3 regions of the Streptomyces sp. TM32 genome follow, and region 1 is predicted to be linked to each of the others. Evidence: riboswitches for the same ligand, from Rfam matches in the RefSeq annotation. Region 1 holds a riboswitch; each other region holds the start of a gene.

Region 1 (10,539 bases):
GCTGGCCGCGATCAAGGCCGAGTAGCCGGTGCCGCTGTGCCGGGCCCGACCGGGCCCGGCACCGCGCGCGTCAGGCGGACCAGGTGCGCGCGCGGAGCGGCAGTCCGGAGTCGCCGGCCTCCGGCGTCCGCACGGCCAGCACCTGATTGACCCCTATGCGGTTCCGCTCGAACGACAGGGCCGAGGCCGCCATGTAGAGCCGCCAGACCCGGGCCCGCCCCGGTGACGTGAGCCGCGCCGCCTGCTCCCAGTGCTCTTCCAGATTGGCCACCCACTGCCGCAGCGTGCGCGCGTAGTGCTCCCGGATCGCCTCCACGTCCCGCACCTCGAACCCGGCCTCCTCCAGCTGGCCGACGGTCCGGCCGAGCGGCGCCAGTTCGCCGTCCGGGAAGACATAGCGGTCGATGAACTCATCGACGTGGTAGGCCTCCTCGTCCGCGACCGGCCGCCGGGCGATCTGGTGGTTGAGCAGCCGCCCGCCGGGCTTGAGCAGGGAGTACAGCGCGCCGGCGTACTCCGCGTACTGCGCCCGGCCGACGTGCTCGGCCATCCCGACCGAGGAGATCGCGTCGAACGGCTCGTCGTGGACCTCGCGGTAGTCCTGCACCCGGATCTCGATCCGGTCGGCCAGCCCGGCCTCGGCGACGCGCTTACGGGCGAAGGTGGCCTGCTCCTCGGAGAGGGTGATGCCGACCGCCCGTACGCCGTACTCGCGGACCGCGTGCAGCACCATCGAGCCCCAGCCGCAGCCCACGTCCAGCAGCCGCATGCCCTCCTGGAGGCCGAGCTTGCGGCAGATCAGGTCGAGCTTGGCGCGCTGGGCGTCCTCCAGGGTGGCGACGCCCTCGTCGGCGGTCCCCCAGTACGCGCAGGAGTAGACCATGGACGGGCCCAGCACCAGGGAGTAGAAGCCGTTGCCGACGTCGTAGTGGTGGCTGATGGCCTCCTTGTCGCGGCGCAGGGTGTGCAGCGGCCCACGGCGCCGTCTGACCTCTTCCGCGGGCGGTGCCGGCGGGACGGGGGCGCCGGCCAGCGTCAGCAGCTGCCGGGCGGCAGCGCGGATCTCCGGGCGGGCCAGGGCGCGCAGCACAGCGGCGCGCTGCGGTGCGGGGCTGCCCGGGCGCTCCCAGATGAGTCCGGCGAGCAGGTCGAGCGCGGCGTAGAGGTCGCCCTCGATGTCGAGGTCGCCGGCCACCCAGGCCCGGGCCAGGCCCAGCTCGCCCGGCCGGAACAGCATCCGGCGCAGCGCGCGGCGATGACGGATGACGAGCGTGGGTGCCCCCGGCGGGCCGGACTCGCTGCGGTCCCAGGCGCGGATGCGCACCGGCAGCGGCGCACCCAGTACCTCCTCGGCGAGCTTGGTGAGCCGTCCAGCGACGTCGGCCATGTCGCACACCTCCGTGTTGACGAGTCGGGCGAAAAAGTTTCACCCACCACGTAAACGCCAATGGGGCGCCCAATTAGTCCCGTTCGCACGTAAGAGAACCGCACCTGCCCGCCTTTCGCCAGAGCGGACACGCCAAAGGGCGCCCGCCCCACGGATGGCGGACGCCCTTCGGGCTGGTCGGAGTACCCGACCGGGGTTTCAGGAAGCCTTGGCCTTCGGCTTGTCGGCGTCGGCCGCGGCAGCCGGCGCGGGCGCCGGCTTGGCCGCCTCGTAGAACTCCTCGCGGGGGTTCTCCATGGCGCCGAGCGAGACGACCTCGCGCTTGAGGAACATGGCCAGCGTCCAGTCGGCGAAGACCCGGATCTTGCGGTTGAACGTCGGCATCGCCATGCCGTGGTACGCGCGGTGCATGTACCAGGCGAGACGGCCCTTGAGCTTGATCTTCATCTTGCCCATGACGATCATCGCGACGCCCTTGTGCAGGCCCAGACCGGCGACCGCACCCTTGTTGGCGTGGCTGTACTCCTTCTGCGGGAAGCCCCGCATGCCGGAGAGCACGTTGTCGCCGAGGACCTTGGCCTGCCGCAGCGCGTGCTGCGCGTTCGGCGGGCACCAGGCGTTCTCGTTGCCGTTCTTGCGGCCGACCAGGTCCGGGACCTGGGCGTTGTCGCCGGCGGCCCAGATGTAGTCGGTGCCCTGCACCTGGAGGGTGGCGGCGGTGTCGACGTGGCCGCGCGGGCCGAGCGGCAGACCGAAGCGGGACAGCGCCGGGTTCGGCTTGACGCCCGCGGTCCACACGATGGTGTTGGAGTCGACCTCGAGGCCGTTGTTGAGCTTCACATGGCCGTCGACGCAGGAGTCCATGCCGGTCTTGAGGTAGACCTCGACACCGCGGCTCTCCAGGTGCTCCTTGCCGTACGCACCGAGCTTGGGACCGACCTCGGGGAGGATCTTGTCGGCGACGTCGACCAGCAGGAAGCGCATGTCCTCGCGCTTCACGTTGTTGTAGTACTTGGCGGCGTCGCGGGCCATGTCCTCGACCTCGCCGACGGTCTCCGCACCCGCGAAGCCACCGCCGACGAAGACGAAGGTCAGCGCCTTGCGGCGAACCTCTTCATCGGTCGTGGAGTCGGCCTTGTCCAGCTGCTCCAGCACGTGGTTGCGCAGGCCGATGGCCTCTTCCACGCCCTTCATACCGATGCCGCTCTCGGCCAGGCCGGGGATCGGGAAGGTGCGGGAGACGGCTCCCATCGCGATGACCAGGTAGTCGAAGGGCAGCTCGTACGCCTCGCCGACCAGCGGGGCGACCGTGGCGACCTTGCGGTCCTGATCGATGGTGGTGACCCGGCCGGTGAGGACCTCCGCCTTGGGGAGCACGCGTCGTAGCGGCACCACGACGTGGCGGGGGGAGATGCTGCCGGCAGCAGCTTCGGGGAGGAAGGGCTGGTACGTCATGTACGAGCGCGGGTCGACGACCGTGACGGTCGCCTCGCCGTACCGCATCTGCTTGAGGATGCGGCGTGCCGCGTACAGGCCTACGTACCCACCGCCTACAACGAGGATCCTGGGACGCTCCGTGGTGCTCATGCAATCGAGTATCCACCCCCACATGGGGGGTCGCTCGTGAGCCCCTTCACAAGCATCCGGGGGGCGTCTGCTACACTCCGCCGGCTTCGTGATCGACGCCATAGTTCAAGAGGGAACCACCTTGCCATGGCGGGCGTTGGAGACCCCTGTTGATCAGGGATTGTGGGCCGTCGGACGACTGGACCACAGCCCGGGGGCACGCACCGCCAACTCCCCGGCCGCCGCGCATTCTCCGGGTCGAGAAGGCCCAGGACCTTCGAATAAGGGCCGGACGATCAGATTCTTCGTCCAAGGAGCGGTTTTTTCATGTGAAGGATTTCACGAACTTTCTCCGCGGACCTGCCCTCGGGGCCTTCCGGAGGCCCGAAAACGCGCTCAGACGGGCATCACACCCGCTCAAAGGGCTGCTCGGCAGAGGCCGTTGCCGACCTCTGCCGCACCCCGCGCCCGGCTAGTCGGCGATGCTCCAGGCGATGCCGTCCAGGATGTCGTGCTCGCTGACGACGACCTCCCCGGCGCCCGTCCGCTCCATGATCGACAGCAGCACGAGCGCGCCCGCGGCGATCACATCGACCCGGCCCGGGTGCATGACCGGAATGGCCGCGCGCTCGGCATGGGTGGAGGACAGCAGCCGGCCGGTGATCTCGCGGACCTGCGCCAGGGAGAGCCGGGAGTGGTGAATGGCCTCGGAGTCGTACTGCTTCAGGCCCAGCGCGATCGCGGCGACCGTGGTCACGGAGCCGGCCAGGCCCACGAGGGTGGCGGCCTCGCGCAGCGGGACGGTCTCCTCGGCGCGGTCCAGTGCCGCGGCGACATCCGCCTTTATGGCGGCGATCTGCCCGTCGGTCGGCGGGTCGCTGATCGCGCCCTCGTGCACCAGGTGCCGCTCGGTCATCCGTACGCAGCCGACGTCCAACGAGCGGGCGGCGCGGACGGCGCCGTCGCCGAGGACGAACTCGGTCGAGCCGCCGCCGATGTCGACCACGAGGAAAGGCTGAGCCAAGTCCGTCCGCCCGCTGAGCTCCTTGGTGGCGCCGGTATAGGAGAACTCCGCCTCCTGGTCGCCCGTGATCACCTCGGGCTCCACGCCCAGGATGCCGACCACACCGCTCACGAAGTCCTCGCGGTTCTCGGCGTCCCGGGAGGCCGAGGTCGCCACGAAGCGGACCTCCTCGGCGCCCAGTCCCTTGATCACCGCGGCGTACTCCCGGCAGGCCGCGAAGGTGCGCTCCAGCGCCTCGGGCGCCAGCCGTCCGGTGCGGTCCACGCCCTGGCCCAGCCGGACGATCTGCATCCGGCGGTCGAGGTCCTTCAGCTCGCCGGTCGCGGGGTCGGCGTCCGCGACCAGCAGCCGGATGGAGTTCGTACCGCAGTCGATGGCGGCGACCCGCTTCACGTGGCGTCTCCTTCGGGAGCGTCCTGGGCTTCGGGGGTGTTCCGGTCGTCGGAGGTGTCCTGGCAGGTGGTCACGCACGGCCCCTTCCGCCACCACTCCGGGAGCATCGCGAGGGCCTCGTCACCGAGCGGGTTGACACCCGGCCCGGCGGCCAGCGAGTGGCCGACGAGGACGTGCAGGCACTTGACCCGATCGGGCATCCCGCCGGCGCTCGGGAAGCCCTGGAGCACCTCGATCGCGTCCCGCCGCCGGATGTAGTCCTCGTGGGCCGCCCGGTAGGCGGCGGCCAGTTCCGGGTCGGTGGCCAGCCGCTCGGACATCTCCTTCATCACGCCGTTGGCCTCCAGCGTGCCGATCGCGGAGGCCGCGCGCGGGCAGGTGAGGTAGTAGAGCGTGGGGAAGGGCGTGCCGTCCTCCAGGCGCGGCGCCGTCTCGACGACATCCGGCTGGCCGCAGGGGCAGCGGTGCGCGATGGCGCGCAGCCCGCGGGGCGGGCGGCCGAGCTGCTGCTTGAAGGCGGCGATGTCCGCGGCGGTGGGCTCGGTGGGCTCGGTCTGGGGCGGGGGGGTGTCCATGTGCGCTTTCGGTGAGGTGAGTGGTGAGCAGGGGCGGGCGGGCCGTCCTGCGTCCGACAGTACGGGCCGGCGCCCGCCGGCGGTACGGGCCCGGCCCTACCGCTTGTCGGCCGAGTCGACGGCGTCCCAGAGATTCTCGTACCAGGGGGGCTGTGCGGCCTGCGGCCCCTTCGGTGCGGAGCCGGTGCCGGAGCCGTCCTGGACGAGGTATCCGGTCTCGCCCGGCATGACGTAGTGAAGGTGCCGGCGGGCCTGCTGGCGCACGTACTCCGGGTCCTGCCAGCGGGCCTTCCGCTCGCGCAGCCGCTCCAGGGCGGCGCCGGCGTCCTGGGCCTTGCGGCGCTGCTCGGCGATGTCGGAGCGCTGGGAGACGTACTGCCTTATCGGATAGGCGAGGGCGACGACCAGCGAGCACATCACCAGGGCCAGCAGGGCGGCGCGGCCGGTGAGGCGGTTGCGGCGGGGCGGGCGGGCGCGGTAGACGCGGGCGGCGGCCTGCTCGCCGAGCGCCTTGAGTCGGGTCGCGGTCGAGAACCGGTCCGCGGGCACGTCGTCTCCCCTTCACTGACGGACGCCTGACTGCTGAAGCAGACGCGTCCCCGGCAACGGTACGGGACCGTTGCCGGGGACGTACGGGGTGCTGGGCGGTTGTCTCGCCCGATCAGCCCTTGCCGCCCCGGTCGGCCGGGGCGGCGGGCCGCCGTGGGTCAGCTGCCGTGACGGAACCGCGGGAAGGCGGAGCGGCCGGCGTAGACGGCGGCGTCGTCGAGGATCTCCTCGATGCGCAGCAGCTGGTTGTACTTGGCGACGCGCTCGGAGCGGGCCGGGGCGCCGGTCTTGATCTGGCCGCAGTTGGTGGCGACGGCGAGGTCGGCGATGGTGACGTCCTCGGTCTCACCGGAGCGGTGCGACATCATGCACTTGAAGCCGTTGCGCTGGGCCAGCTCGACGGCGTCCAGGGTCTCGGTCAGCGAGCCGATCTGGTTGACCTTCACCAGCAGCGCGTTGGCGGAGCCCTCCTCGATGCCGCGGGCGAGGCGCTCGGGGTTGGTGACGAACAGGTCGTCGCCGACGAGCTGCACCTTGGCGCCGAGCTTGTCGGTGATGACCTTCCAGCCGGCCCAGTCGTCCTCGAACAGCGGGTCCTCGATGGAGACCAGCGGGTAGGCCGCCACCAGCTCCTCGTAGTACTCGGTCATCTCGGCGGCCGAGCGGTCCTTGCCCTCGAACTGGTACTTGCCGTCCTTGTAGAACTCGGAGGCGGCGACGTCCAGCGCGAGCGCGATGTCCTGGCCGGGGGCGTAACCGGCCTGCTTGATGGCCTCCAGGATGAGGTCGAGGGCCTCACGGTTGGAGCCCAGGTTCGGGGCGAAGCCACCCTCGTCACCGAGACCGGTGGACAGGCCGCGCTCCTTCAGGACCTTCTTGAGGGTGTGGTAGACCTCGGCGCCCCAGCGCAGCGCCTCGGAGAAGGACTCGGCGCCGATCGGGGCGATCATGAACTCCTGGATGTCCACGTTGGAGTCGGCGTGCGAGCCGCCGTTCAGGATGTTCATCATCGGGACGGGCAGGACGTGCGCGTTCGGGCCGCCCAGGTAGCGGAACAGCGGGAGGTCGCTGGCCTCGGAGGCGGCGTGCGCGACGGCGAGGGAGACGCCGAGGATGGCGTTGGCGCCGAGCGAGCCCTTGTTGTCGGTGGCGTCCAGGTCGAACATCGCCTGGTCGATCAGCCGCTGCTCGGTCGCGTCGTAGCCGACGAGCTCCGGGCCGATCTGCTCGATGACGGCCAGGACGGCCTTCTCCACGCCCTTGCCGAGGTAACGGTTCGGGTCGCCGTCACGAAGCTCGATGGCCTCGAAGGCACCGGTGGAGGCGCCGGACGGCACGGCGGCACGGCCGGTGCTGCCGTCGTCGAGGCCGACCTCGACCTCGACCGTGGGATTACCTCGCGAGTCGAGAATTTCGCGGGCTACGACGACGTCGATCGACGGCACGTTGTCTCCTTCGTGGGTGTCTGGCGTTCTGCTGCATGAGCCTAACGGCCCCGGGCGCGTCCGCCTGCCCTTGGCCCGCTCCGTGGGACGGAATTGCGGAATGAAGAGCCCAAAGGCCCAGTTCACAGGACCTTTGGGCCCTTGTTCGCCAACCGGGACAAGGTGTGGATCGCGGCCGGTCACCGGCGTGCGGTCGCAGCGGATCTCACCCGGGCGCGACCCCGGGTGTGAGAAACCCCGCCGCGGCGCGCTGGGGGAACGGCGCGCCGGGCGGGGCTGTCTCACGGAGGAAGCGGGCCCGCCGCTCGGGCCTGCCGGAGTTCCGGTGAGGAGGTGGCTCAGACGTTGAGCTTCTGGCCCGGAAGGATCAGGTTCGGGTTGCCGCCGATGACCGACTTGTTGGCCTCGTAGACCGACTTCCAGCTGGTGCCGTGCGCCTTGGCGATCTTGGCGAGGGTGTCGCCCGCCTTCACGGTGTAGTTGCCGTGGCCCATGGACTTGCGCTCGGTGGAGCGCGAGGCGCGCTTCTCGGGGGCGGCCGGGGCCTTCTTGGCCTCGGTCTTGGTGTCCTGCTGCGGGGCGGACTTGGTCTGCGCCGAGGAGCCGGAGGTGTCGACGTTCGCGGCGGGGCCGCCGGCGGTCAGGTTGCCGGCACCGGCGCAGGTCCAGGCGCCCGGCCCCTGGATGGCGAGGAGCTTCTCGGCGGCGGCGATCTGCTGGCTCTTGGAGGCCAGGTCGGCGCGCGGCGCGTACTTGGTACCGCCGGCGGCGGCCCAGCTGGAGTTGGTGAACTGCAGGCCACCGTAGTAGCCGTTACCGGTGTTGATCGACCAGTTGCCGCCGGACTCGCACTGGGCGACCTTGTCCCAGGTGCTGACGGAGGCGGCGGAGGCGGAGGTGGCGCCCATCAGCGGGACGGCCACGGCAGCACCGGCGATACCGGCGAGGGTGGCGACGCGGACGGCCTTGGAGGGACGACTGTGCTTGCCTTTGTTGATCAGCATGGTTCGTTCGTTTCCTCACCGACGCCTACGAGGTGAGCTGTCGGGTTCGGGCTGTGAGTGGCCCGGCCGTATGCGCTTCCGCATCTGGCTTCACCCCAAGCCGGTCGCCCGCTTTCACGGGCGGGGCCGGCACCTACCTTGGTTCCCCCGCTCCTGCCTACGGCGCTTGCGCGTCAACTGCCCCCGATCACCGGCAGGATTCGGCGTGTGACCGGAGGGCCCGCTTTGGCGAGCGGTCCTGACGTTAAGCAGCAACCCCCTTGGTGTTCAAACCCCACCATCTGAACCAAGTTGCCCGATTCCGATCACGAGTGGGGCACATCTCCGCAGGTGGGGGCAGGTGCGGCGAGGGTGGACGGTTCCGGGCCCCCTGAGGTCAACGAGACCCTTGTCTCACTTTCACCAAAGGGGGCGAAAGGGGATGAACTAGCCCGCGTTCTGCCCGAGATCGAGCACCTGGCCGGGCTGGATCAGGTCCGCGTCGGAGCCGATCACGCCCTCGTTGCGGTCGTAGAGCGCGGTCCAGCCGCCGGGCAGCCGGTGGGCCGTGGCGATGGCTGACAGGCTGTCACCCGGCCGCACGGTGTAGTCGCCGTCGGCCGCCGGGCCCGTACGGTGCGCGTCGCCGCCGCGCGAGGCATGCCGGCCGCCGGCGCCCCGGCCGCCGCCCTCGTCGCCCTGCCGGCCCTGACCGCTGCTCTGACCGGCTTCGTCGTCCGCACCGCCGCGGTGCCTGCCCGGTGCGGGCCGCTCCTGCGGCGTGCCGGAGGTGTCCGGGCGGCTGCCGCCGTCGGACGGGTCGGCGGACGGCGAGGGGTCCTCGTCCCGGTTGCCGGACGCGGGGTCCTCGTGCCGGCCGCCGGACGGCGCGCCGTCGGACCGGTCGGACGTGCCGGGCCGGTGGTCGGCGCGGCCGGGGTCCGGCGCGTCGGACGAGGGCGTCGACCCGGTCGACTCGTCGGACGACCGGCCACCCGGGTCGTCGCCCGGCTCGTCCTGCGTGCCCGTGGCGTCCGAGCCGTCGTGCATGCCGGAGGATCCGGGCTGGTCCCAAGGGTCCGGGGAGTCGGACCCGTCGGACGGGTCGGGCTCCGGGGTGCTGGTGCTGCCGGGGTTGACCTCCGGCGCACGGCCGTCCCGGGTCAGCCCGGCGCTCTGTGCGCAGCTGCTCCAGACGTCCGGGCCCCGGTGGTCGAGGATCGACTCGGCCACCGCGATCTGCTGGGCGCGGCTGGCGAGGTCGGGGCGCGAGGCATAGGCCGAGCCGCCGTAGTTGTCCCACATCTCCTGGGTCAGCTGGAGGCCGCCGTAGTAGCCGTTGTCCGAGGCCGCGCTCCACACCCCGGCGCTCTCGCACTGGGCGACCTTGTCCCAGGTCGTGGTGTCGGCGGCGTGGGCGCCGCTCGCGCCGAGCAGCGGCAGGGCGATGCCGGCGCCGGTCACTCCCGCCGTGACAAAGATGGCCGGTGCCTGACGGGGGCGACGGTGTCGGCCGGTCCCGGAACGCATGCGGATGCCTTTCGCGCGGTGGAGTTGTCGGACGAGTGGTCCGACGGGCTTCCGGCCGGGGCGGGCAGGGCAGCACCGTTACACCGGTTGACCGCGCCCCCGCTTCGGCCGATCGAATGAAGCCTGTCGATCGTCGATCGAAAGGTAGCCGGGGTCACGAGTAGTCACAAGCCGGTGTAGCGCAGATCACGCAATGGTCACGCGGCTGACGCGCTGTCAAATATGCCCTTGCCGCTGGTCAGGAGCGCTCGGCGGTGAACTCCACCGGCAGCGACCGCAGTCCGCGCATGATGAGCCCGCCGCGCCAGCGCAGGTCGTCGGGTTCGGCGGCGAGCCGGAGGTCCGGAAGCCGGGTCAACAGCGTGGCGAGGGCGGTCTGTCCTTCGAGCCGGGCGAGCGGCGCGCCCAGGCAGTAGTGGATGCCGTGCCCGTAGCCCAGATGCTGGTTGTCCCGCCGGGTCAGGTCGAGGACGTCCGGCTCGTCGAAGCGCTCCGGGTCGCGGTCGGCGGCGGCCAGCACCACCAGGACCGGGTCGCCCGCGGCGATCCGCTGCCCGCCCAGCGTCAGCTCCTCGGTCGCGAACCGCCAGGTCGCCAGCTCCACGGGGCCGTCGTAGCGCAGCAGTTCCTCGAGGGCGGTGCCGAGCAGGTCCAGGTCGCCCGCCTCGATCGACTTCTGCAGCAGCTCGCGCTGGGCGGGGTGGCGCAGCAGCGCGTAGATGCCGTTGCCGATGAGGTTGACGGTGGTCTCGAAGCCGGCGAAGAGCAGGATGAAGGCCATCGCGGCGACCTCGTTCTCGGTGAGGTGCTCGCCGTGGTCGGAGGCGCGGATCAGCGCGGAGATCAGGTCCTCGTCGGGCTCGGCGGTGGCCCCGAGGGTCTCGCGCTTGCGGTGGATCAACTCGGCGAGATAGCCGCGCATCTTCTTCACGGAACGGGCGACGCCACCGCGCGGTCCCTTGCCGTGCCGGATCATCATGCCCGCCCAGTCGCGGAAGTCGTCCTGGTCCTCGCGCGGGACGCCCAGCAGATCGCAGATCGCGTAGATGGGCAGCGGGAACGCGAACTCGTGGATCAGATCGGCCGC
Region 2 (10,539 bases), on a different contig from region 1:
TCGCCGACATCGTGGTGCTCAACAAGGCCGACCGCATCGGCGACGCCGAACGACAGGCTCTCATCGGTACGCTCGCCGACCTCGCGCCCGGCCGGCCCGTGATCTGCACGGCGTACGGCCGGGTCGACCCCGAGCTGTTCTTCGACCGCGGACCGGGGGAGGGCCACGACGCGGCCGTACGCCAGTTGTCCTTCGAGGACCTGCTGCGTGAGGCCGCGGCGCACGAGGATGCCGCCGCCCACCACTGCGACGGTCACTGCGATCACCCCGACCACGCCCACCACGAGGGCCACCTCCACGCCGCCTACCAGAGCGTGGAGTTCACCTCCGCCGAGCCGATGCACCCGCGCCGTCTCATGGACTTCCTCGACAGCCGCCCGGCCGGTCTCTACCGCATCAAGGGCTTCGTCCACTTCGACGTGCCGGAGAACCGCCAGAAGTTCACCCTGCACGCGGTCGGTGACTTCCTGCGCTTCTACCCCGAGCCGTGGCCGAAGGGCGAGGAGCGGTGCACCCAGCTCGTCATGATCGGCAGCGGCATCGACGCGCCGGCCCTGCGCAAGGAGCTGGAGAACTGCCGGGAAAGCACACCGCCGGAGGCTGCTGCCCACAGCATGTGGGGTGTGCTGCGGTACGTGGACGGACGCGAGGAAGACTGGTGACGCCGTCGGGCCGGTCCTCCACCGGCCCGACGGCGTCCCCTGCGTCCGTCCTTCCGGTGCCGCCTACACCGGCCCGGCCAGCGCCGCCACCGACTTCGTCAGCGGCACCCCCGAACCGTCCCGCCGCGGATCCACCTCCGGCAGCTCGACGGGCGAACCCTTCGCGTCCGCGGCCCGCACCGGAGCCGGCCCGGCCCACGCCAGGGTCAGACAGTCCTCGCCCTTCAGGAACCGCTGACAGCGCACCCCGCCGGTCGCCCGTCCCTTGCGCGGATACTGGTCGAACGGGGTGAGCTTGGCCGTCGCCACCGAGTCGTCGAGCGTGCCGTGCGAGCCGGCGACCGTGAACACCATGGCGTCGGAGGCCGGATCGACCGCGGCGAACGAGATCACCTTCGCGTCCTCGGCCAGCTTGATGCCCGTCATACCGCCCGCGGGCCGGCCCTGCGGCCGCACCTGCGCGGCCGGATAGCGCAGCAGCTGCGCCTCGTTGGTGATGAAGACCAGGTCCTCCTCACCGGTGCGCAGCTCGGCCGCCCCCACGATGCGGTCGCCGTCCTTGAGGGTGATGACCTCCAACTCCTCCTTGTGGGAGGGGTAGTCGGGCACCACCCGCTTGACCACGCCCTGCGCCGTGCCGAGCGCCAGGCCCGGCGAGGACTCGTCCAGCGTGGTCAGACAGATCAGCTGCTCGCCGTCCTCCAGCGTCAGGAACTCCGAGAGCTGGGCACCGCCGGAGAGACCGGGTGAGGACGCCGTCTCCGGGAGCTGCGGCAGATCGATCACCGCGATCCGCAGCAGCCGGCCCAGGGACGTCACCGCGCCCACCTCGCCACGGGTCGTCGCCGGCACCGTGGAGACGATCACGTCGTGCTTGGCGCGCCGGGCGTCGGCGTCGAAGGGCACCTCGCCGGTGACCGTCCGGGCCAGCAGGCCCGTCGAGGACAGCAGCACCCGGCACGGGTCGTCGGACACCTCCAACGGCACCGCACCGACCGAAGTGCCCGTCGACTCCAGCAGGACCGTCCGCCGGTCCGTGCCGTACTTCTTCGCCACCGCGGCCAGCTCGCCGGAGACCAGCTTGCGCAGCTCCGTGTCCGACTCCAGGATTCGCGTCAGCCTCTCGATCTCCTCCTGCAGCCGGTCACGCTCCGACTCCAGCTCGATACGGTCGAACTTGGTCAGCCGGCGCAGCGGGGTGTCGAGGATGTACTGCGTCTGGACGTCGCTCAGCGAGAAGCGCTCGATCAGCCGCTCCTTGGCCTGCGCGCTGTTCTCGCTGGAGCGGATGAGGCGGATGACCTCGTCGATGTCCACCAGGGCCGTCAGCAGGCCCTCGACCAGGTGAAGACGGTCGCGCCGCTTGCTGCGCCGGAACTCGCTGCGCCGGCGCACCACGTTGAAGCGGTGGTCGACATAGACCTCCAGCAGCTCCTTGAGGCCCAGCGTCAGCGGCTGGCCGTCCACCAGCGCGACGTTGTTGATACCGAAGGACTCCTCCATCGGCGTGAGCTTGTAGAGCTGCTCCAGGACGGCCTCGGGGTTGAAGCCGTTCTTGACCTCGATCACCAGCCGCAGGCCGTGCTCGCGGTCGGTGAGGTCCTTGACGTCGGCGATGCCCTGCAGCTTCTTCGAGCCGACCAGGTCCTTGATCTTGGAGATGACCTTCTCGGGGCCGACCGTGAAGGGCAGTTCGGTGACCACCAGCCCCTTCCGGCGGGCGGTGACGGTCTCGACCGTGGCCGTCGCGCGGATCTTGAAGGTGCCGCGGCCCTTCTCGTACGCGTCCCGTACGCCGTCGAGCCCTACGATCCGGCCGCCCGTCGGCAGATCGGGCCCCGGCACGAACCGCATCAGGGTGTCGAGATCGGCGTTCGGATGCTTGATCAGATGGCGGGCCGCGGCGATGACCTCGCCCAGATTGTGCGGCGGCATGTTCGTCGCCATACCGACGGCGATGCCGGACGCGCCGTTGACGAGGAGGTTCGGATACGCCGCCGGGAGGGCGACCGGCTCCTGCTCCTGGCCGTCGTAGTTCGGTGCGAAGTCGACGGTGTCCTCGTCGATGGACTCCGTCATCAAGGACGTCGCGGACGCCATCCGGCACTCGGTGTACCGCATCGCGGCGGGCGGGTCGTCATTGCCCAGCGAGCCGAAGTTGCCGTGGCCGTCCACCAGCGGCACCCGCATCGAGAACGGCTGCGCCATGCGCACCAGCGCGTCGTAGATGGACGCGTCGCCGTGCGGGTGGAGCTTACCCATCACCTCGCCGACGACCCGGGCGCACTTGACGTAGCCGCGGTCGGGCCGCAGACCCATCTCGTTCATCTGGTAGAGGATGCGGCGGTGCACGGGCTTGAGACCGTCGCGGGCGTCCGGCAGGGCGCGCGAGTAGATGACCGAATACGCGTACTCGAGGAAGGAACCCTGCATCTCGTCGACGACGTCGATGTCGAGGATCCTCTCCTCGAAGTCGTCCGGCGGCGGGGTCTTCGTGCTGCGGCGGGCCATCGCGGCTGCGGCTCCTTCTGCTGCGTCTACTGCCGATGTCGGAAAGCATCGGTCAACCCGTCGGGTCAACCGGGCGGGGGATCAGCCCGCGCATATCTCTGAGTCTGACGCGGACCATTGTGGACCGCCGCACTGACAACGCCGACCGCGACTCCCCCTTCGGCTCCCGCGGAAGTCACGCGGGGCGCACGCACGGGGCCGGTCACCCGGGAACTTCGCCAGATGCCGACGCGCTTGCATACAGTGACAGAACTTCCTCGCAAGCGGATCGAAGGGACGTACATGCCCATGGGTCACACGGCCACAGAACAAGCCGGGTCCGGCGGCCTGACAGCGACCGAGCACCGGCTGGCCAACGGGCTGCGCGTGGTGCTCTCCGAAGACCACCTGACCCCGGTTGCAGCGGTCTGCCTGTGGTACGACGTCGGCTCCCGCCACGAGGTCAAGGGCCGTACGGGCCTGGCTCACCTCTTCGAGCACCTGATGTTCCAGGGCTCCGCGCAGGTGACGGGCAACGGCCACTTCGAGCTGGTGCAGGGCGCCGGCGGTTCGCTCAACGGCACCACGAGCTTCGAGCGCACCAACTACTTCGAGACCATGCCCGCCCATGAGCTGGAGCTCGCGCTCTGGCTGGAGGCGGACCGGATGGGCTCGCTGCTGACCGCGTTGGACGACGAGTCCCTGGAGAACCAGCGCGACGTCGTCAAGAACGAACGCCGCCAGCGCTACGACAACGTCCCCTACGGCACGGCCTTCGAGAAGCTGACGGCCATGGCGTACCCGGAGGGCCACCCGTACCACCACACCCCCATCGGGTCGATGGCCGACCTCGATGCGGCCTCCCTGGAGGACGCGCGGGCGTTCTTCCGTACGTATTACGCACCCAACAACGCCGTCCTGTCGGTCGTCGGTGACATCGACCCCGCGCAGACCCTGGCCTGGGTGGAGAAGTACTTCGGCTCGATCCCCTCGCACGACGGCAAGCAGCCGCCGCGCGACGGCACGCTGCCCGACGTCATCGGCGGCCAGCTGCGGGAGGTCGTCGAGGAGGACGTGCCCTCCCGCGCCCTGATGGCCGCCTACCGTCTGCCGCACGACGGCACCCGTGAGGCGGACGCCGCGGACCTCGCGCTGACCGTACTGGGCGGCGGCGAGTCCTCCCGACTGTACAACCGGCTGGTGCGCCGCGACCGCAGCGCGGTGGCCGCCGGCTTCGGCCTGCTGCGGCTGGTCGGCGCGCCCTCGCTGGGCTGGCTGGACGTGAAGACGTCCGGCGGTGTGGAGGTCCCCGACATCGAGCGCGCGGTCGACGAGGAGCTGGCCCGCTTCGCCGCCGAGGGGCCGACCCCGGAGGAGATGGAGCGCGCGCAGGCGCAGCTGGAGCGTGAATGGCTGGACCGGCTCGCCACGGTCAGCGGGCGCGCCGACGAACTGTGCCGCTTCGCCGTGTTGTTCGGCGACCCCCAGCTCGCGCTGAGCGCCGTCCAGCGCGTCCTGGACATCACCCCCGAGGAGGTGCAGGCGGTCGCCAAGGCCCGGCTGCGCCCCGACAACCGCGCGGTGCTGGTCTACGAGCCGACCGAGTCGAACGACGCCGCCGACACCGAGGAAGGGCAGGCGGACCAGTGAGCGACGCCACCACCCACGCCGACACCCCTGTGAGCACGATGGACTTCCACCCGCAGCCCCGGGGCGGCGCGCCCAAGCCGTGGGCCTTCCCGGCGCCCGACCGCAGCCAACTGCCCAACGGCCTCACCCTCCTGACCAGCCACCGCCCCGGTCAGCAGGTCGTCGCCGTCGAGATCAACCTCGTCGCCCCGCTGGACGCCGAACCCGAGGGCCTGGACGGCGTCGCCACGATCATGGCGCGGGCGCTGTCCGAGGGCACCGACAAGCACGACGCGGAGGAGTTCGCCGCCGAGCTGGAGCGCTGCGGCGCCACCCTGGACGCGCACGCCGACCACCCCGGTGTACGGGTCTCCCTGGAGGTGCCGGCCTCCCGGCTGCACCGCGCGCTCGGCCTGCTCGCCGACGCGCTGCGCGCCCCCGCGTTCCCGGAGAGCGAGGTCGAGCGGCTGGTCCGCAACCGCCTCGACGAGATCCCGCACGAGCTCGCCAACCCGGCCAGGCGCGCCGCGATGGCGCTGTCCAAGGAGCTGTTCCCGGCCACGGCCCGCATGTCGCGCCCGCGCCAGGGCACCGAGGAGACCGTCGCGCGCATCGACGCCGCGGCCGTCCGCGCCTTCTACGACGCCCATGTACGGCCCGCCACGGCCACCGCCGTCATCGTCGGTGACTTCACCGGCGTCGACCTGGACGCGGCGCTCGCCGACACGCTCGGCGCCTGGAGCGGCTCGACGGCCGAGCCGCTGAAGGCCGCGCCGATCGTCGCCGACGACACCGGCCGCGTGGTGGTCGTGGACCGCCCCGGCGCCGTCCAGACGCAGCTGCTCATCGGCCGGATCGGCTCCGACCGGCACGACCGGGTGTGGCCCGCGCAGGTCCTCGGCACGTACTGCCTGGGCGGCACCCTCACCTCCCGTCTGGACCGTGTGCTGCGGGAGGAGAAGGGCTACACCTACGGGGTGCGTGCGTTCGGTCAGGTGCTCCGTTCCACCGCCCCCACGTCCCCCGAGGGCGCCACGGGTGCCGCGCTGCTCGCCATCAGCGGCTCGGTGGACACCGCCTCCACCGTCCCGGCGCTCGAAGACCTGTGGAAGGTGCTGCGCACCCTCGCGGCAGAGGGACTGACCGACGACGAGCGGGATGTCGCCGTGCAGAACCTCGTCGGGGTCGCGCCGCTGAAGTACGAGACCGCGGCGGCCGTTGCGGGCACGCTGGCCGACCAGGTGGAGCAGCAACTCCCGGACGACTTCCAGGCGCAGTTGTACGCCCGCCTCGCGGAGACCGGCACGGTCGAGGCGACCGCGGCGGCGGTCAGCGCCTTCCCGGTGGACCGGCTGGTGACGGTCCTCGTGGGTGACGCGGCGCAGATCGCCGAGCCGGTCAAGGGGCTGGGCATCGGCGAGGTGACGGTCGTCAGCGGCTAGTCCGCGTGACGGAAGGTCATATATCGACAAAGCGGCTCCCGTGGCACCCACTGGCCACGGGAGCCGCTGTATGTCCGTTTTCTTACGGCTGGTTGTGCCGGTTCTTGTGGCATCCCGCACAAAAAACGGCATCTGTTTGCCCAGGGAAAGTGGCCCCGTTTAGCGTCGGTCCGGCTGTTCGTCACAAGTCCGCCACAACAGTGGCACCGGGCAGTCATCGCCGAGTCCCCGTACGGCGCGAGCCAGGGGAGCCGGGGACCCACACGTCCCTTGGGGTGAATCGGACTCCTCTCCCGAGGAGCCCGTAGGAGACCTTCCTGCTCCGAACCCGTCAGCTAACCCGGTAGGCGAGAAGGAGGGAAAGGACAAGCCCGTACATGGCGTTCATCCGTGCCACCGGGAAACACCGCCGCGCCGACCGCCCTGCCCGGACGCCCCGCAAGGTCGCCGGCATAGCCACCCTTGCGGCCGGTGGTGTGGTCGCCTCCGTGGCCTCGCCGGCGCTGGCTGCCACGGACGCGGCACCCGCCCATGACACCGGCCTGCAGCGGGCCGTCGTGCTGGGTGACGAGGTCGCCGGCCACGTCGCGGCCCAGGCCGACGCGCAGCGCGCCGCCGCGGAGTCCGCCGCCGCGCAGGCGAAGGCCGAAGCCCTGGCGAAGAAGCAGGCCGACGAGGCCAAGCGGCGCGCCGAGGCCGTCCACAAGGCCAAGGTGCGCGCCGCCCGCGACGCCGAGCGCAAGCGTCTGAACACCTTTGTCGCGCCGGTCGCCGACTCCTACGTCTCCACCGGGTACAAGGCGTCGAGCAGTCTGTGGTCCTCGGGCAGCCACACCGGCATCGACTTCCACGCCGCCTCCGGCACCAGCGTCCATGCCGTCGGTGCGGGCACCGTCGTCGAGGCGGGCTGGGGCGGCTCGTACGGCAACAACGTCGTGATCAAGATGAACGACGGTACGTACACCCAGTACGGTCACCTGTCCTCGTTCGCCGTCTCGGTCGGCCAGAAGGTCACCCGCGGTCAGCAGATCGCCCTCTCGGGTGCCACCGGCAACGTCACCGGCCCGCATCTGCACTTCGAGGCCCGTACCGGCCCCGACTACGGCTCGGACATCGACCCGATCTCCTACCTGCGCGCGCACGGCGTCAACGTCTGACCTCCCGCTCGCCGGCCCCGCCGCCAGGGAGGGAGTGCCTCGCACCGCGTCCTCCCGAAGCCCCGGTCCTGCGACCGGGGCTTCGGCGCGTGCGGCGCGGTATGTCGGAGGCGCGGCTGCCGGGCGCGGGAGTGCACCGGAGGCGAGGCCGGCTCGCCCGCGACTTCCGGCCAAAAATATCCATGAATATTCGGTGCCCGTCGGAAAATCCCCTCCGGTCGAATAGAGTCACGGAAAAGCCGCCGACCGGCGGCGTTTCCAGGGGATTACGGCGGAGGCTCGGAAGATGCGAGGCCATATTTCCGCGCATGCGGTGTGCACAGCGATTCGCGACGACATTGTCTCCGGTGCGCTGGCACCGGGGAGCCGGCTGATCGAGGAGATCCTCGCGGCCCGTTACGGCGTTTCCAGAGTGCCCATCCGTGAGGCGCTGCGGACCCTGCAGTCCGAGGGCTTCGTCACCACCCGCCACCACGCGGGGGCCTGTGTCGCCGAGCCGACCGAACAGGAGGCCGCCGATCTCCTGGACGTCCGCGCCCTGTTGGAGCCGCTGGGCGCCGCCCGCGCGGCCGCCCGCCGCAGTCCCGCCCACCTCAAGGTGCTCCGTGGTCTGGTACGCCTCGGCCGCGAGCGGGCCCGTCACGGCAATCCGGCGGACCTGCAGCAACTGGACGACTGGTTCCACGAGACGTTGGCCCAGGCGGTCGGCAGCCCCAGCCTGACGGCGCTGCTGACCCAGCTGCGGCGCAAGATCGAGTGGATGTACGCGGTGGAGCCGCCGGCCCGGGCCGGCGAGTCGTGGGACGAACACGGCGCCGTGCTGGACGCGGTGGCCCGGGGGGACGCGGAGCGGGCGCGTGCCCTGATGGCGGCCCATGTCGAGCGCTCGCTTCCGGTGTACCGGCTGCGGCGCCCGCTCAAGACCGGGGTGAGGGATCCGAAACCGCCCGTCAACACGGTGCGCGTCCGCCCTTAACAACCGTCCCGTATACAAAGAAGTCCCACACGCGAAGAAGTCGGGAAGTGTGGGACGTATGGAACGGGTTTCGGTGCGGCGAAGTGAGCTTCCCTCTCCGGCGCGTATTCCGTCGGTATTCGGATGCCCATTATTCGGCGCCGCGGATGGCGAATGGTGCGCGCTTTACGGCACCGGAATGCCATGCCTGAGGGTGCGCACTATTTCTCGCCCCTCCCGGATTTCCGGGCGGCCGGGGAATTCCGGTGCACCCACGCGGTCATGCGCGCGCGGCGACCGCGCACACCGTTGCCCCGCCTCGGACTCAGGGCGCAGTGAAACGGCCCCGCCGCGGCAACCGGTGACCGGTTGCCGCGGCGGGGCCGCCGCATACAGCAGAGCCCGAGGGGCTCAGACGGTCTCGGGGAGCTCCTCGAGACCCTCGGCGACGAGCTTGGCCAGGCGGTCGAGCGCAGCCTCGGCGCCCTCGGCGTCGGAGGCCAGCACGATCTCCTCGCCGCCCTGGGCGCCCAGGCCCAGGACCGCGAGCATGGAGGCGGCGTTCACGGGGTTGCCATCGGCCTTGGCGATCGTTATCGGGACGCCGGAGGCGGTGGCCGCACGGACGAAGATCGACGCGGGGCGGGCGTGCAGGCCCTCGGCCCAACCGACATTGACGCGGCGCTCTGCCATGGTGTTGCCCTTCAAAGTCGTGACTGTTGTCTAGACCAGTCTCTCACGGTGCCGGACGTGCTCCACCAGATGTTCGTCCTGGCCTTCGCCGCCCCTGATCCCCAAGGGAGGCCCGGCCGGCCGGGCCGTGCCGTACGGACTCGACGGCAGCCCCGGCCGGCTCTGCATCCCGAGCGTACGCGCGCCGCCCGTTGTCGGTGCCCGGTCGTACGCTGTCCGCATGCACAAGTCGCAGGACCACGCGTACCCGACCCACTGGGAAGCAGACGTGGTGCTGCGTGACGGCGGCACGGCGCGGATCCGCCCCATCACCCCCGACGACGCCGAGCGGCTGGTCTCGTTCTACGAACAGGTCTCGGACGAGTCGAAGTACTACCGCTTCTTCGCGCCCTACCCGCGCCTGTCCGACCGCGACGTGCACCGTTTCACCCACCACGACTACGTCGACCGGGTCGGGCTCGCGGCGACGGTCGGCGGCGAGTTCATCGCCACCGTCCGCTACGACCGGATCAACGACCAGGGATTGCCCGCGCAGGACCCCGAGGACGACCAGGCAGAGGTCGCCTTCCTCGTCCAGGACGCCCACCAGGGCCGCGGCGTGGCCTCCGCCCTCCTGGAGCACATCGCCGCCGTCGCCCGCGAGCGCGGCATCCGCCGGTTCGCCGCGGAGGTGCTCCCGGCGAACTCCAAGATGATCAAGGTGTTCACGGACGCCGGCTACACCCACAAGCGCACCTTCGAAGACGGCGTGGTCCGGCTGGAGTTCGATCTGGAGCCGACCGAGCAGTCCATGGCCGTGATGCGCGGCCGTGAGCAGCGGGCCGAGGCCCGCTCCGTCCAGCGGCTGCTCACCCCGCGCTCGGTCGCGGTCATCGGTACCGGCCGCGCCCCCGGCGGCGTCGGCCGGACGGCCCTGCGCAGCCTCCTGGACTCCGGCTTCACGGGCCGGGTGCACGCCGTCAACCACGCCTTCCCCGAAGGGATGCAGCGGCTGGACCCCGAGGGGGTACCCGCGGGCCGCGCGCTGCGGGAGATCTCCGAACCGGTCGATCTCGCCGTCATCGCCGTGCCCGCGGACAGCGTCCCCGACGTCGTCCGTGACTGCGGCGAACACGGTGTCCAGGGCGTGCTGATCCTGACCTCCGGGTACGCCGAAGCGGGCCCGGAGGGCAGGGAGCGGCAGCGTGCCCTGCTCCGCCAGGCCCGCTCGTACGGCATGCGGCTCATCGGGCCCAATGCCTTCGGCCTGATCAACACGGCCCCTGGTATCCGGCTGAACGCCTCCCTTGCGCCCCAGATGCCCGGCGCCGGCCACATCGGCCTGTTCACCCAATCCGGTGCCATCGGCATCGCGCTGCTCAGCGGACTGCATGCCCGCGGCCCCGGTGACGGCGGCATCGCCGGCATCTCCGCCTTCGTCTCGGCCGGCAACCGCGCCGACGTCTCCGGGAACGACCTGCTCCAGTACTGGTACGAGGACCCGGACACCGACGTCGTGATCCTCTACCTGG
Region 3 (10,539 bases), on a different contig from region 1:
CGACGGCTACCAGGCCGGCATCGGTCTGCGCCAGCTCGCGAAGCGTCCGACGACGGTGACCGTCCAGCTGATCCCGGCGAACGCGGGCGGTCACACCATGGTGGTGTGGCGCCATCAGGTACCGGAGATCTTCCGCTGGCTGGGGATGTACCTCCGGGCGTGAGCCCTCCGCCCGGTTCAGGTCCCGCGCTCAAGCCCCTGAGTCGGGACCTGAGTCGGTACCTGAACCGGGCGGGCGGGCGCCGGCACTCCTGAGCCGGTACGGCCGCCGCCGACGGTCCCGGCCGGCCCACCCCGGCCCGTCCTAAGCCGGCCGGGTAGCCGCCGCGAACGGCATCTGGTCGATCGGCGCGATCCGTACAGGCGCCCCCGGGTGCGGTGCGTGGATCATCTTGCCGCCCCCGATGTAGAGCCCCACATGGCTGATGCCGGAGTAGAAGAACACCAGGTCACCGGGGGCGAGTTGGGACCGGTCGATCCGCGGTCCGGAGCTGATCTGGGTGTAGGTGGTCCGAGGCAGGGCGACGCCGCCGGACTTCCAGGCGGCCTGGGTCAGTCCCGAGCAGTCGTACGCGGAGGGTCCGGTCGCGCCCCAGACGTACGGCTTGCCCAGGGCGGCGTAGGCGAAGGAAACGGCCCGCGCGGCACGGGGGTTGGGGGCGGCGTCCGCGGCGGCCCCTGGGCCGTGGGTGATCCCGTCGAGGGGGCCGTCCGCGCGCGCCCCCCGGTCCGCACGTGCCGTACGGGTCGTACCGACACCGTCCGTACCGACACCGTCCCGTGCCGCCATCCGCTGCCGCTGCTCGGCGGTCAGCCGGTTCAGCAACTGCTCGGCGGCGTCCAGCTTGTGGACGACCGTGACCCGGTGCTTCTTCAGCGTGGCCTCGGTGGCCGCCAGCCGCTCCGCGGTCTCCTCGGCCCGCTGCCGGACCTGCCGTACGCTGCCGAGCCGGCGCGCGTAACCGGCCACCGCGGTCGCCTGATGACTGCCCGCACGCTCCAGCACCGCGGCGCCGTCCAGATAGCGCTGCGGGTCCGCGGACAGCAGCAGTCGTACGGTCGGGTCCACCCCGCCGGAGCGGTACTGGCTCGCGGCCACGGCCCCCAGCTCGGTGCGGGCGGCGTTGAGCTTCCGGGTCCGGCGGGCGGCCTCGTCCTGCAGCCTGCTCAGCTCCTGGCGTGCGGTGCCGGCGGCTTCCTTCGCACCGTTGTAGTTCTGCGTGGCCACCTCTGCCTCCTGGTACAGCGCGTTGATCCGGCCCTTGACCTGGGCGGGGGTGAGCGGGGATGCGGCCTGGCCGGTGCCGTCGAAGACGGTGGCGGTGGCGGCACCCGCGAGTGCCAGCGTGGCGGCGGTACGGGCGGTGCGTGTGCCGCCGGTCAGCGAGGCGAGCGGATGCTGCCTGGGCTTGCGGTGCGAGGCCACGGTGGCCGTCACTTCCTTCCCTTCGAGCCGCGGGGCCGGCAGCGGTCCGTAACGGGGGCCACGAACCGCCGCCGCACCTCGCGGCGGGGCGGCCGACAGGACGCCGGTGGGGGGCCGGCGAAGGCGGGGAGTCGACCGCCTGGAGGAGGACGCTAAGCCTGGGTGTCGCGCCAGGGAGCCCACTTGCCCGGCATTGTTCGCTTTCGACCGGTGCCGGTGTGCGGATGACCGTGCCGTCGGCGGCTGCACGGCCGGTACCGGTCCGGCATGACCGAAGCGACGATTGTGGGCGCCCTGCCCGCGGGGCCGTGCTATGCGGCGGCTACGATCCCGCACTATGGACGTAGTAATCAATCTCTTCGTCGGCCTGCACATCATCGGCATCGCCGCCCTGCTCGGCGGCTTCCTGACCCAGATGAAGGCGATGGGCGCGGGCACCGCCCGCTTCGTGCCGGCCATGCTGCACGGCGCGCTGACGATGCTGGTCACCGGCGTCGCGCTGGTCGGCCTCAACCAGGCCGAGGGCCACCACGTCAACACCATCAAGATCGGCATCAAGATGGCCGTGCTGGTGGTGATCCTGGCGCTGGTCTACGTCAAGCGGGACGAGGAGACGGTCGCCAAGCCGCTCTTCGGCGCGGTCGGGGCGCTGACCGTGGCCAACATCTTCATCGCGGTGCTCTGGACCTGAGCGGCGCAAGCGGACCACCGCCCCCAAGGGTGCAAGCGGACCACCGCCCCAAGGGCGCAAGCGGACCACCGCCCCAAGGGCGCCGGCGGGCCCCCGCCCCGAAACAGCACACCGCGCGGTCCTCGCACTCCGGATCCGGAGGCGATGGCCGCGCGGTGGCGTGTGGGGGGTGGCCGTGGGGGGTGGTTCGGTGGGGGAGCATCGGGCGCCGGGCCTCAGCCCGGGCGGACGCTCCCGTAGATCGGCATGTAGTAGATCGACTCCTCCCGGACGCTGGCGCCCGGGTGCGGGGCGTGGATCATCTTGCCGCCGCCTATGTACATCCCGACGTGGCTGATGTCGTCGAAGAAGAAGACCAGGTCACCGGGTTGCAGATCCTTGGTGGCCACCCGCTGGCCGACCTTGACCTGGTCCCAGGTGGTCCGCGGCAGCGTGACGCCGGCCGCCTTCCACGCCGCCTGCGTCAGCCCCGAGCAGTCGTAGGAGCTGGGTCCGGTGGCGCCCCAGACGTACGGCTTGCCGATCTGGGCGCGGGCGAACGCGAGCGCCTTCTCGGCCTTGGTGGAGGACGAGTCGCCGGTCGAGCTGCCACCGGTCTGGCCGCCCGTCGAACCACCACCCGTCTGCTGCCGCTGGCGCTCGCGCTCCTGCTGCCTGCGCGCCTCTTCCTCGGCCTTGCGCTTGGCGGCCGCCTCCTTCTGGCGCTCCAGCTCGGCCAGCCGCGCCTTCTCCTGGGCGGTCAGCCGGGACAGCAGCTGACGGGCCTCGGACAGCTTGTCCTGGACGGAGCGCTTGGACTCCTTGAGGGAGGCCTGGGACTTCTGCAGACGCTCCAGGCTGTCGGTCGCCGAGGCCCGCTGGCGCGCCGCGGCGGCCGCCTGCTCCTGGTAGTCGGTGACGGCCTGCTTCTCCCGGCTGGTCAGCCGCTCCATGAGATGGCTGCGGTCGAAGAACTGCTGCGGGTCCTTGGCGAGCATCAGCTGCGCCGTCGGGTTCATCCCGCCGGTGCGGTACTGCGCCGAGGCGAACATGCCCAGCTGGTGCCGGGAGCGGTTCATCTGCTCGGCGCGCTTGGCGGCGGCATCGAGCAGGCCGTCGACGGTGTGGCGCTGTGCGTCGGCGCGCTCCTTGGCCCCGTTGTACTTCTCGGTGGCCAGCTCGGCCTGGTGGTAGAGGTCGTCGACCTTCTTCTTGACCTCTTCGATGGTGGGCTTGGGCGCTCGGGGAGCCGCGTCGGCGGACTGCGAGAGCAGGGTGACCGACGCGAGGGCTGCGGTGGTGAGCCCGGCAGCCGTGCGGCGGCCTCCGGGCGAGGCGAGGACGCTGGTGCGCGGCTTGCGATGGGACGCCAAGGCCGGCAACTCCTTCCGTGGACCGCCTACCGGGTTAGCTGTCGGGTTCGGGCGGTGTCGATGACGGAAGGCTTGCCCTACGGTCCTGACGTCCGCCTGAGGCGGCCGTACGGACCGATTCACCCCGGTGGTGCTGGTGGGTCCCCGGCTCCGGGTGCCGTGGGGCAGGGCCGGACTCGGCGCGGCGGCTCGTGCGGACGCTGTCGTACGCGGGGAGGCGGGCCGCCTGAGCGAGGACGTTAGCCAACTCGTGTGGCTCCTGTGAAGGCTGATGTTCGATATGCCCGAAACCTTTTTGTGACCTGAACGCGATCCGGGGGTTGTTGTGGCAGATGTCGGATTCGGGTAGACGAGGCGCCGGCCCGGCCGCCCCGGACCCGGCACGCTGATCTGCGCACCGCCGTCGAGCCCCGAATTCCGCCGACAATCGGCACTCCGCGGCGGGCTGTCAGTGCGGCGGCCTAGACTCGGTGGGCGATGAGCAGCCTCTTTGACGACAGCTTCCTGGCGGACCTCGGCCACAAGGGCGAGGAGCCCCCGCCGCCTCCCGAGGACGAGCACGAGCCGGCCCCCGAGGAGATCCCCGACGACCTCTTCGGCGGGAAATACGACGCGCCCGGCCCCCGGGAGACGTACTACCGCGACGGCGCCGCCCGCCCCGCCGTCGATCCCGCCACGCTGCTCGAAGGGCTCAACGACGAGCAGAAGGCCGCCGTGGTGCACACCGGCGGCCCGCTGCTGATCGTCGCCGGCGCCGGCTCCGGCAAGACCCGGGTGCTCACCCACCGCATCGCTCATCTGCTGGCCGAGCGCCATGTCCACCCCGGCCAGATCCTCGCGATCACCTTCACCAACAAGGCCGCGGGCGAGATGAAGGAGCGCGTCGAGGAGCTCGTCGGCCCCCGGGCGAACGCCATGTGGGTCTCCACCTTCCACAGCGCCTGCGTCCGCATCCTGCGCCGCGAGTCCAAGAAGCTGGGCTTCACCTCGTCCTTCTCGATCTACGACGCCGCCGACTCCAAGCGCCTGATGGCCCTGGTCTGCCGTGATCTTGATCTGGACCCCAAGCGCTACCCGCCCAAGTCCTTCAGCGCGAAGATCTCCAACCTCAAGAACGAGCTCATCGACGAGGAGACCTTCGCCGGGACGGCATCCGATGGTTTCGAGAAGACGCTGGCCGAGGCGTACGCGATGTACCAGGCGCGGCTGCGCGAGGCCAACGCCCTGGACTTCGACGACATCATCATGACGACGGTCCATCTGCTCCAGGCCTTCCCCGACGTCGCCGACCACTACCGCCGCCGCTTCCGCCACGTCCTCGTCGACGAGTACCAGGACACCAACCACGCCCAGTACACCCTCGTCCGCGAGCTGGTCGGCCCCGCCGAATCCGCGGCCGAGCTGTGCGTCGTCGGTGACGCCGACCAGTCGATCTACGCCTTCCGCGGCGCCACCATCCGCAACATCCTCCAGTTCGAGGAGGACTACCCCGACGCGACCACGATCCTGCTGGAGCAGAACTACCGCTCCTCGCAGACGATCCTGTCCGCCGCCAACGCCGTCATCGAGCGCAACGAGAACCGCCGCCCCAAGAACCTCTGGACGGACGCCGGCAGCGGCCCCGGGATCACCGGCTACGTCGCCGACACCGAGCACGACGAGGCGCAGTTCGTCGCCGACGAGATCGACCGCCTGACGGACGCCGGGGACGCCAGGGCCGGCGATGTCGCCGTCTTCTACCGCACCAACGCCCAGTCCCGGGTCTTCGAGGAGATCTTCATCCGGGTCGGGCTGCCCTACAAGGTCGTCGGCGGAGTGCGCTTCTACGAGCGCAAGGAGGTCCGCGACGTCCTCGCCTATCTCCGGGTGCTCGCCAACCCCGAGGACACCGTCCCGCTGCGCCGTATCCTGAACGTCCCCAAGCGCGGCATCGGCGACCGTGCCGAGGCGATGATCGACGCCCTCTCGCTCCGCGAGAAGATCACCTTCCCGCAGGCCCTGCGCCGGGTCGACGAGGCGTACGGCATGGCGGCCCGCTCCGCCAACGCCGTCAAGCGCTTCAACGTCCTCATGGAGGAGCTGCGCACCATCGTCGAGTCCGGCGCCGGCCCGGCCACCGTCCTGGAAGCGGTCCTGGAGCGCACGGGCTATCTCGCCGAGCTCCAGGCCTCCACCGATCCGCAGGACGAGACCCGGATCGAGAACCTCCAGGAACTCGCCGCAGTGGCCCTGGAATTCGAGCAGGACCGCGGGGAAGACAACCCCGGCACCCTCGCCGACTTCCTGGAGCAGGTCGCACTGGTCGCCGACTCCGACCAGATCCCGGACGAGGACGAGGAGGGCAGCGGCGTCATCACCCTCATGACGCTGCACACCGCCAAGGGCCTGGAATTCCCGGTGGTCTTCCTGACCGGCATGGAGGACGGCGTCTTTCCGCACATGCGCGCGCTGGGCCAGACCAAGGAGCTGGAGGAGGAGCGCCGGCTGGCCTACGTCGGCATCACCCGCGCCCGCGAGCGCCTCTATGTCACCCGCTCGACGATGCGCAGCGCCTGGGGCCAGCCCTCGTACAACCCGCCCTCCCGGTTCCTGGAGGAGATCCCGGGCGAGTACGTCGAGTGGAAGCGCACCGGCCAGGCGACACCGTCCGCGTCGATGGGCGCGCTGTCGGGCGGCGGCCTCGGCTCCGGCCTGTCGTCGTCGCGCAACAAGGGGCCGAGCGGCTTCGCCACCCGCCGCACGAAGGACCGCCCGGTGGTCGCGCTGGCCATCGGCGACCGCGTCACCCACGACAGCTTCGGGCTCGGCACGGTCGTGGGCGTCAAGGGCAGCGGCGACAACGCCGAGGCGACCATCGACTTCGGCGGCGAGAAGCCCAAGCGGCTGCTGCTGCGGTACGCGCCGGTGGAGAAGCTGTAGGGGCAGAAGCGGTAACGGAGGCCGTACGGGGGGCGGTCAGTTCGGGTCGAGGCCGTGGCTGCGCAGCCACGGCTGCGGGTCGACCGCCGCCCCGCCGCCCGGGCGCACCTCGAAGTGCAGATGCGGTCCGGTGGAGTTGCCGGAGTTGCCCGAATAGGCAATCCGGTCACCGGCCTTGACCTGTCCGGAGCGGATCTTGGTGCTGCTCAGATGGCAGTACCACGTCTCGGTGCCGTCGGGCGCCGTCACGATCGCCATGTTGCCGTAGGCGGAGTTCCACTGGGTGCGGATGGTGCCGTCGGTGGCGGACATGACCGGGGTGCCGTAACTGACCGGGAAGTCGATTCCGGTGTGCACGGACATCCAGTTGACGCCGGCCTGGCCGAAGGTGGCGCTCAGCCCGTGCTGGGTCACCGGCAGCACGAACTTGGGGCGCATGGCCTCCTTGCGGGCCGCCGCCTCCGCCTTGCGCTTGCGGTCCAGCGCCTGGCGTTCCTTGAGGTCGATCCGCTCCTGGGTACGGCTGGCCCGGTCGCGGAAGTCGTCCGCGCTGGCGCTGAGTCCGGCGAGCTGGGTGTCGAGCTTGCTGTTGGCCGCGGCCGGTTTGACGGCCCCCGCGTCGGGCGCGGCCTGCGTGGTCGCCTCCGCCTTGTCGTCCCCGCCGAAGTGGGCGACGGACGCGGCGGCCACGGCGCAGACGCCCAAGGCGGCGACCGACGGGACGGCGACGGTCAGCAGCGCCGACCGTTTCGCCGGGCGCCGCCGGCCCCGGCCGCGGACGGCCTTCCCGGCGTCCGGCTGGGCGGCCCGGCGGCCGGCGGGGGCGTCGGCCGCGACCGGGATCGGCATGGCCTGCGTCATGGCGTCCGCGACGGCGGCGGCGTCGCTCAGGTCGCCGTGCTCCTCGGCGTCACCGGGGCCGGCGGGGGAGTTGCCGTCCGCGCCGTGCCGTGCGGTGTCGTAGCCGTCGGACTCGTACGGGCTGCTGCCGTGCCGGTCGCTCCCGGCGGGTGTGGTCTGGAAGGACGCGGTGTCGAAGGGGGCGGTCTCGTCCCACGCGATGCCGTCCCAGTGGGCGGTCTCGGCCGCGGGCGGGCCGGCCTGCGGCGGGATCCCGGCGATCAGTCCCTGGTCGGTGGTCGACCAGATCGCCGTGGTCTCGTAGCTCGCGGTCTCCTGAAGCGCGGTCTCCTGGAGCGCGGTGGCCTGCCGGCCGAGGGCGTCGAAGCCGCCGGTGCTCTCGAAGGTCTCGGCCGTCTCGTAGGCGCCGGTGGCGTAACTGCCACTGTCGTAACTGCTGGTCGCGTAACCGCCGGTGTCGCAGCCGCCGGTGGCAACACCTCCGGTGGAAAAGCTTCCGGTGTCGAACCCGCCGTACCCGTAAGAGGTGGCTTCGTACGCGGTCGTCCCGTATCCGGCGGCTTCGAACCCGGATGTGTCGTACGCGGACGAGGGGGAGTACCCGGTGGTGTCGTGCGCCGGCTGCTCGTAGCCGGTGTGCGCGTACGGGTCGTAGCCCCCGGCGGCCGACTGCGGGTCGGCGACGGCGTAGGCGCCGGTGTCGTAGCCACCGGTGTCCCACTGCATCGTGGGGTACGCGCCGGTGCCGTAGGCATCGCCGGGCTGGCCGCCATCGGCCGGAGCGGCCCCGCCGTCATACGCGCCGGTGTGGAAGGTGCCCGTGCCGTACGCACTCATCCCGTACACCCCCGCGCCGTATGCACCGGTGTCGTACATCCCGGTGTCATAGGTGCCGGTGTCGTACATGCCGGTTTCGTACGAGCCGGGGAGCGAGCCGAAGAGCGGGTCGCCGTCGCCGTATTGGGCGGTGCCGGCCGAGGACTGCTGCCCGTAGGAGTCGTAGGCCGGATAGTGCGCATACGAGGCGTCGGAAGCAGAGCCGGTCGGAGGCTGAGCCTCCGATGGGTGACGGTCGTTCACCAACTTCTCTTTCGCCTCGGCAGCAGGAGAATTAGCGGCGACTGTACCCGGCGGTTTGCGATGGCGACAATCTTCAACTGGTTTTGCGTTCGGCCAGACCGGGCATTTGGCCGCCTTTCGGCGGTCCCATGCGCCCTCTTGGCGCCTCGTTCGAGGTTTGTTCGGCAACACGTCAAGATCGTGTCGCCCGTGGAGCGTCACTGATGCGTCGCACGAGGCGCGAGCGGGCCGCGAGCAGGTCGTTGGTGGCCGTCGGTGCCGTGGGTACGGCCTCGGGTCAGGCCACCGAAATGGCGTCCGCCGCCCCTTTTGCCTCCTCCGCCGAGGTCAGCGCCGCGCGTATGCCGGCGGCGACGGTGCCGTTGACCGGCAGGGCGAGGTGTCCGACACCGGCGACATGCACATTCTCGGCGATCACATCCGGGTGATCGATTCTGGCCGTCGTGGCCGGAATCATCACTTGGTCCGCCTCACTCCAGAAGGCCACGAATCGGGTGCGGCAATTCGGTGCCGGAAGCGACAACTCCGCGATCACCTCGGAATCGGGCCGCATCTGCCGGACGATCGGGTGCGCCGACATCAGGGGCGCGATACGGGTGCCGGAGTGCGGAGTGCCGAGCGTGATCACCGTACGGACACGGGCATCGCCGCCGAGCCGCTGGACGTAATAGCGGGCGATGAGCCCGCCGAGGCTGTGGCCCACGATGTCCACCCGGCGATGACCGGTCCGCGCGCACACGTCCGCCACATGACGGCCGAGCAACTCGGCGGCCTTACGGAGATCGCAGGTCAGCGGGGAGTAGTTGAGCGCCTCGACATGGCACCAGCCGTGCCGTTGCAGCGAGCGGCGCAGCAGGACGAAGACGGAACGGTTGTCGATGAAGCCGTGGAGCAGGAGGACCGGCGGATGCGCACGGCCCTCGGTCGGCAGCAGCGTGGGCGCAGCGACGGCGGGCTGCGGGACCTTCGGTGTCAGCCGCCCGTCCGTCGGACGCCCGTCGGGAGGTTCGGCGGACGGGGGCGGTGCGGGGCACGGCACGGGGCGTTCCTGGGAGATACCGGTCGGATAGAGCAGTACATGGGCGGCGAGCACCGCCAGGTCGACGACCGTGCTGCGGAGCAGAAGGGGAGAGGTGCGGGTGGGGAGCCGGCGCGCGCACTGGAGCGGTGCGGCGAGCAGGCGCGCGAGCAGAAGGGGTGCGGAGAGAAAGGGCAGGGCCTGCATGCCGACCTCCCGAACGGCACGCGGGAGGCGACCGTGACCCCCGTATGCCCTCGTGGGAAGCCATGCGCAGCGGCGGCGGGCCCGCGGCGCGGCCCGCCCTGATGCGCGCCCGGCGGCGCGGTGGTTCGACTGCGGCTCCCCGTGCGCCCGGCCCACGTGCGCTCCGCCACAAGTCCCTGGCGTGACGACACGTGGAACGCGGCGCATAGCGAACGTGTCCCAGGTGTGATTTCCCCCTCCCCGGATGTCACGAAACGGCTGGGTACGGGATGCTGGCGATAACGTTCGTTCACGCTCGTGGCCGCCGGATCGCGGTCGCGCGATCGATTGTCGGCTCGGCGGCACCACAGTGCCGTGCATGGCTTGGAGGCAGTGATGAGTGTGGCTCGGCAGGACGGGGCGCAAGCGGGGAGCCAGGGCGCGGCGGGCAGGTCGGGGCCGATCCGTGTGGTGGTGGCCAAGCCGGGTCTGGACGGGCACGACCGGGGTGCCAAGGTCATCGCGCGGGCGCTGCGGGACGCCGGCATGGAGGTGATCTACACCGGGCTGCACCAGACCCCGGAGCAGATCGTCGACACCGCGATCCAGGAGGACGCCGACGCGATCGGGCTGTCCATCCTCTCCGGCGCCCACAACACCCTCTTCGCGAAGGTCATCGCCCTCCTGGAGGAACGCGACGCGGCGGACATCAAGGTCTTCGGCGGTGGCATCATCCCCGAGGCCGACATCCCGCCGCTCAAGGCACAGGGCGTCGCGGAGATCTTCACGCCGGGCGCGACGACCGCCTCGATCGTGGAGTGGGTCCAGGCGAACGTCCGCTCGCTGGCGGTCTGAGCCGGCGCCGGGCACGTCCACCACGCGGGCACCCCCTGGGGCGGCCGGGGCGCGGCGGGTCACGGCGTCCTCCGGGCGGATTCACCGGCCGGCACGGGGGCGGCGGGCGGCGGCGTGAGTTCGGCACGCATCGTGGCGCGCAGGCGCAGGG

The links. A riboswitch is a leader RNA that binds a small molecule or an ion and turns the genes downstream of it on or off. The one in region 1 is predicted to bind cyclic di-AMP.
Positions count from the first base shown of each region.
Region 2: another riboswitch for cyclic di-AMP. It lies ahead of EST92_RS14015 (M23 family metallopeptidase); the one in region 1 lies ahead of EST92_RS18125 (transglycosylase family protein).
Region 3: another riboswitch for cyclic di-AMP. It lies ahead of EST92_RS17605 (C40 family peptidase); the one in region 1 lies ahead of EST92_RS18125 (transglycosylase family protein).

Region 1 is NZ_SDIG01000077.1:6,614-17,152, reverse strand. It holds gene EST92_RS18160 (ABC transporter permease) at 1-25, shown strand, start outside; gene EST92_RS18155 (cyclopropane-fatty-acyl-phospholipid synthase family protein) at 71-1,387, opposite strand; gene EST92_RS18150 (NAD(P)/FAD-dependent oxidoreductase) at 1,586-2,974, opposite strand; gene EST92_RS18145 (Ppx/GppA phosphatase family protein) at 3,426-4,370, opposite strand; gene EST92_RS18140 (DUF501 domain-containing protein) at 4,367-4,945, opposite strand; gene EST92_RS18135 (septum formation initiator family protein) at 5,042-5,494, opposite strand; gene eno (phosphopyruvate hydratase) at 5,653-6,939, opposite strand; gene EST92_RS18125 (transglycosylase family protein) at 7,278-7,943, opposite strand; cyclic di-AMP (ydaO/yuaA leader) riboswitch at 7,951-8,159, opposite strand; gene EST92_RS18120 (transglycosylase family protein) at 8,370-9,386, opposite strand; gene EST92_RS18115 (cytochrome P450) at 9,691-10,539, opposite strand, start outside.
Region 2 is NZ_SDIG01000048.1:25,347-35,885, forward strand. It holds gene EST92_RS13995 (CobW family GTP-binding protein) at 1-662, shown strand, start outside; gene EST92_RS14000 (DNA topoisomerase IV subunit A) at 726-3,173, opposite strand; gene EST92_RS14005 (pitrilysin family protein) at 3,462-4,802, shown strand; gene EST92_RS14010 (pitrilysin family protein) at 4,841-6,223, shown strand; cyclic di-AMP (ydaO/yuaA leader) riboswitch at 6,432-6,588, shown strand; gene EST92_RS14015 (M23 family metallopeptidase) at 6,601-7,380, shown strand; gene EST92_RS14020 (GntR family transcriptional regulator) at 7,667-8,356, shown strand; gene EST92_RS14025 (HPr family phosphocarrier protein) at 8,747-9,028, opposite strand; partial or broken gene EST92_RS14030 (GNAT family N-acetyltransferase) at 9,249-10,539, shown strand, end outside.
Region 3 is NZ_SDIG01000073.1:3,413-13,951, forward strand. It holds gene EST92_RS17590 (alpha/beta hydrolase-fold protein) at 1-163, shown strand, start outside; gene EST92_RS17595 (C40 family peptidase) at 305-1,438, opposite strand; gene EST92_RS17600 (hypothetical protein) at 1,764-2,117, shown strand; gene EST92_RS17605 (C40 family peptidase) at 2,333-3,469, opposite strand; cyclic di-AMP (ydaO/yuaA leader) riboswitch at 3,477-3,661, opposite strand; gene pcrA (DNA helicase PcrA) at 3,947-6,388, shown strand; gene EST92_RS17615 (M23 family metallopeptidase) at 6,425-8,329, opposite strand; gene EST92_RS17620 (alpha/beta fold hydrolase) at 8,607-9,554, opposite strand; gene EST92_RS17625 (cobalamin B12-binding domain-containing protein) at 9,930-10,388, shown strand; gene EST92_RS17630 (DUF5691 domain-containing protein) at 10,448-10,539, opposite strand, start outside.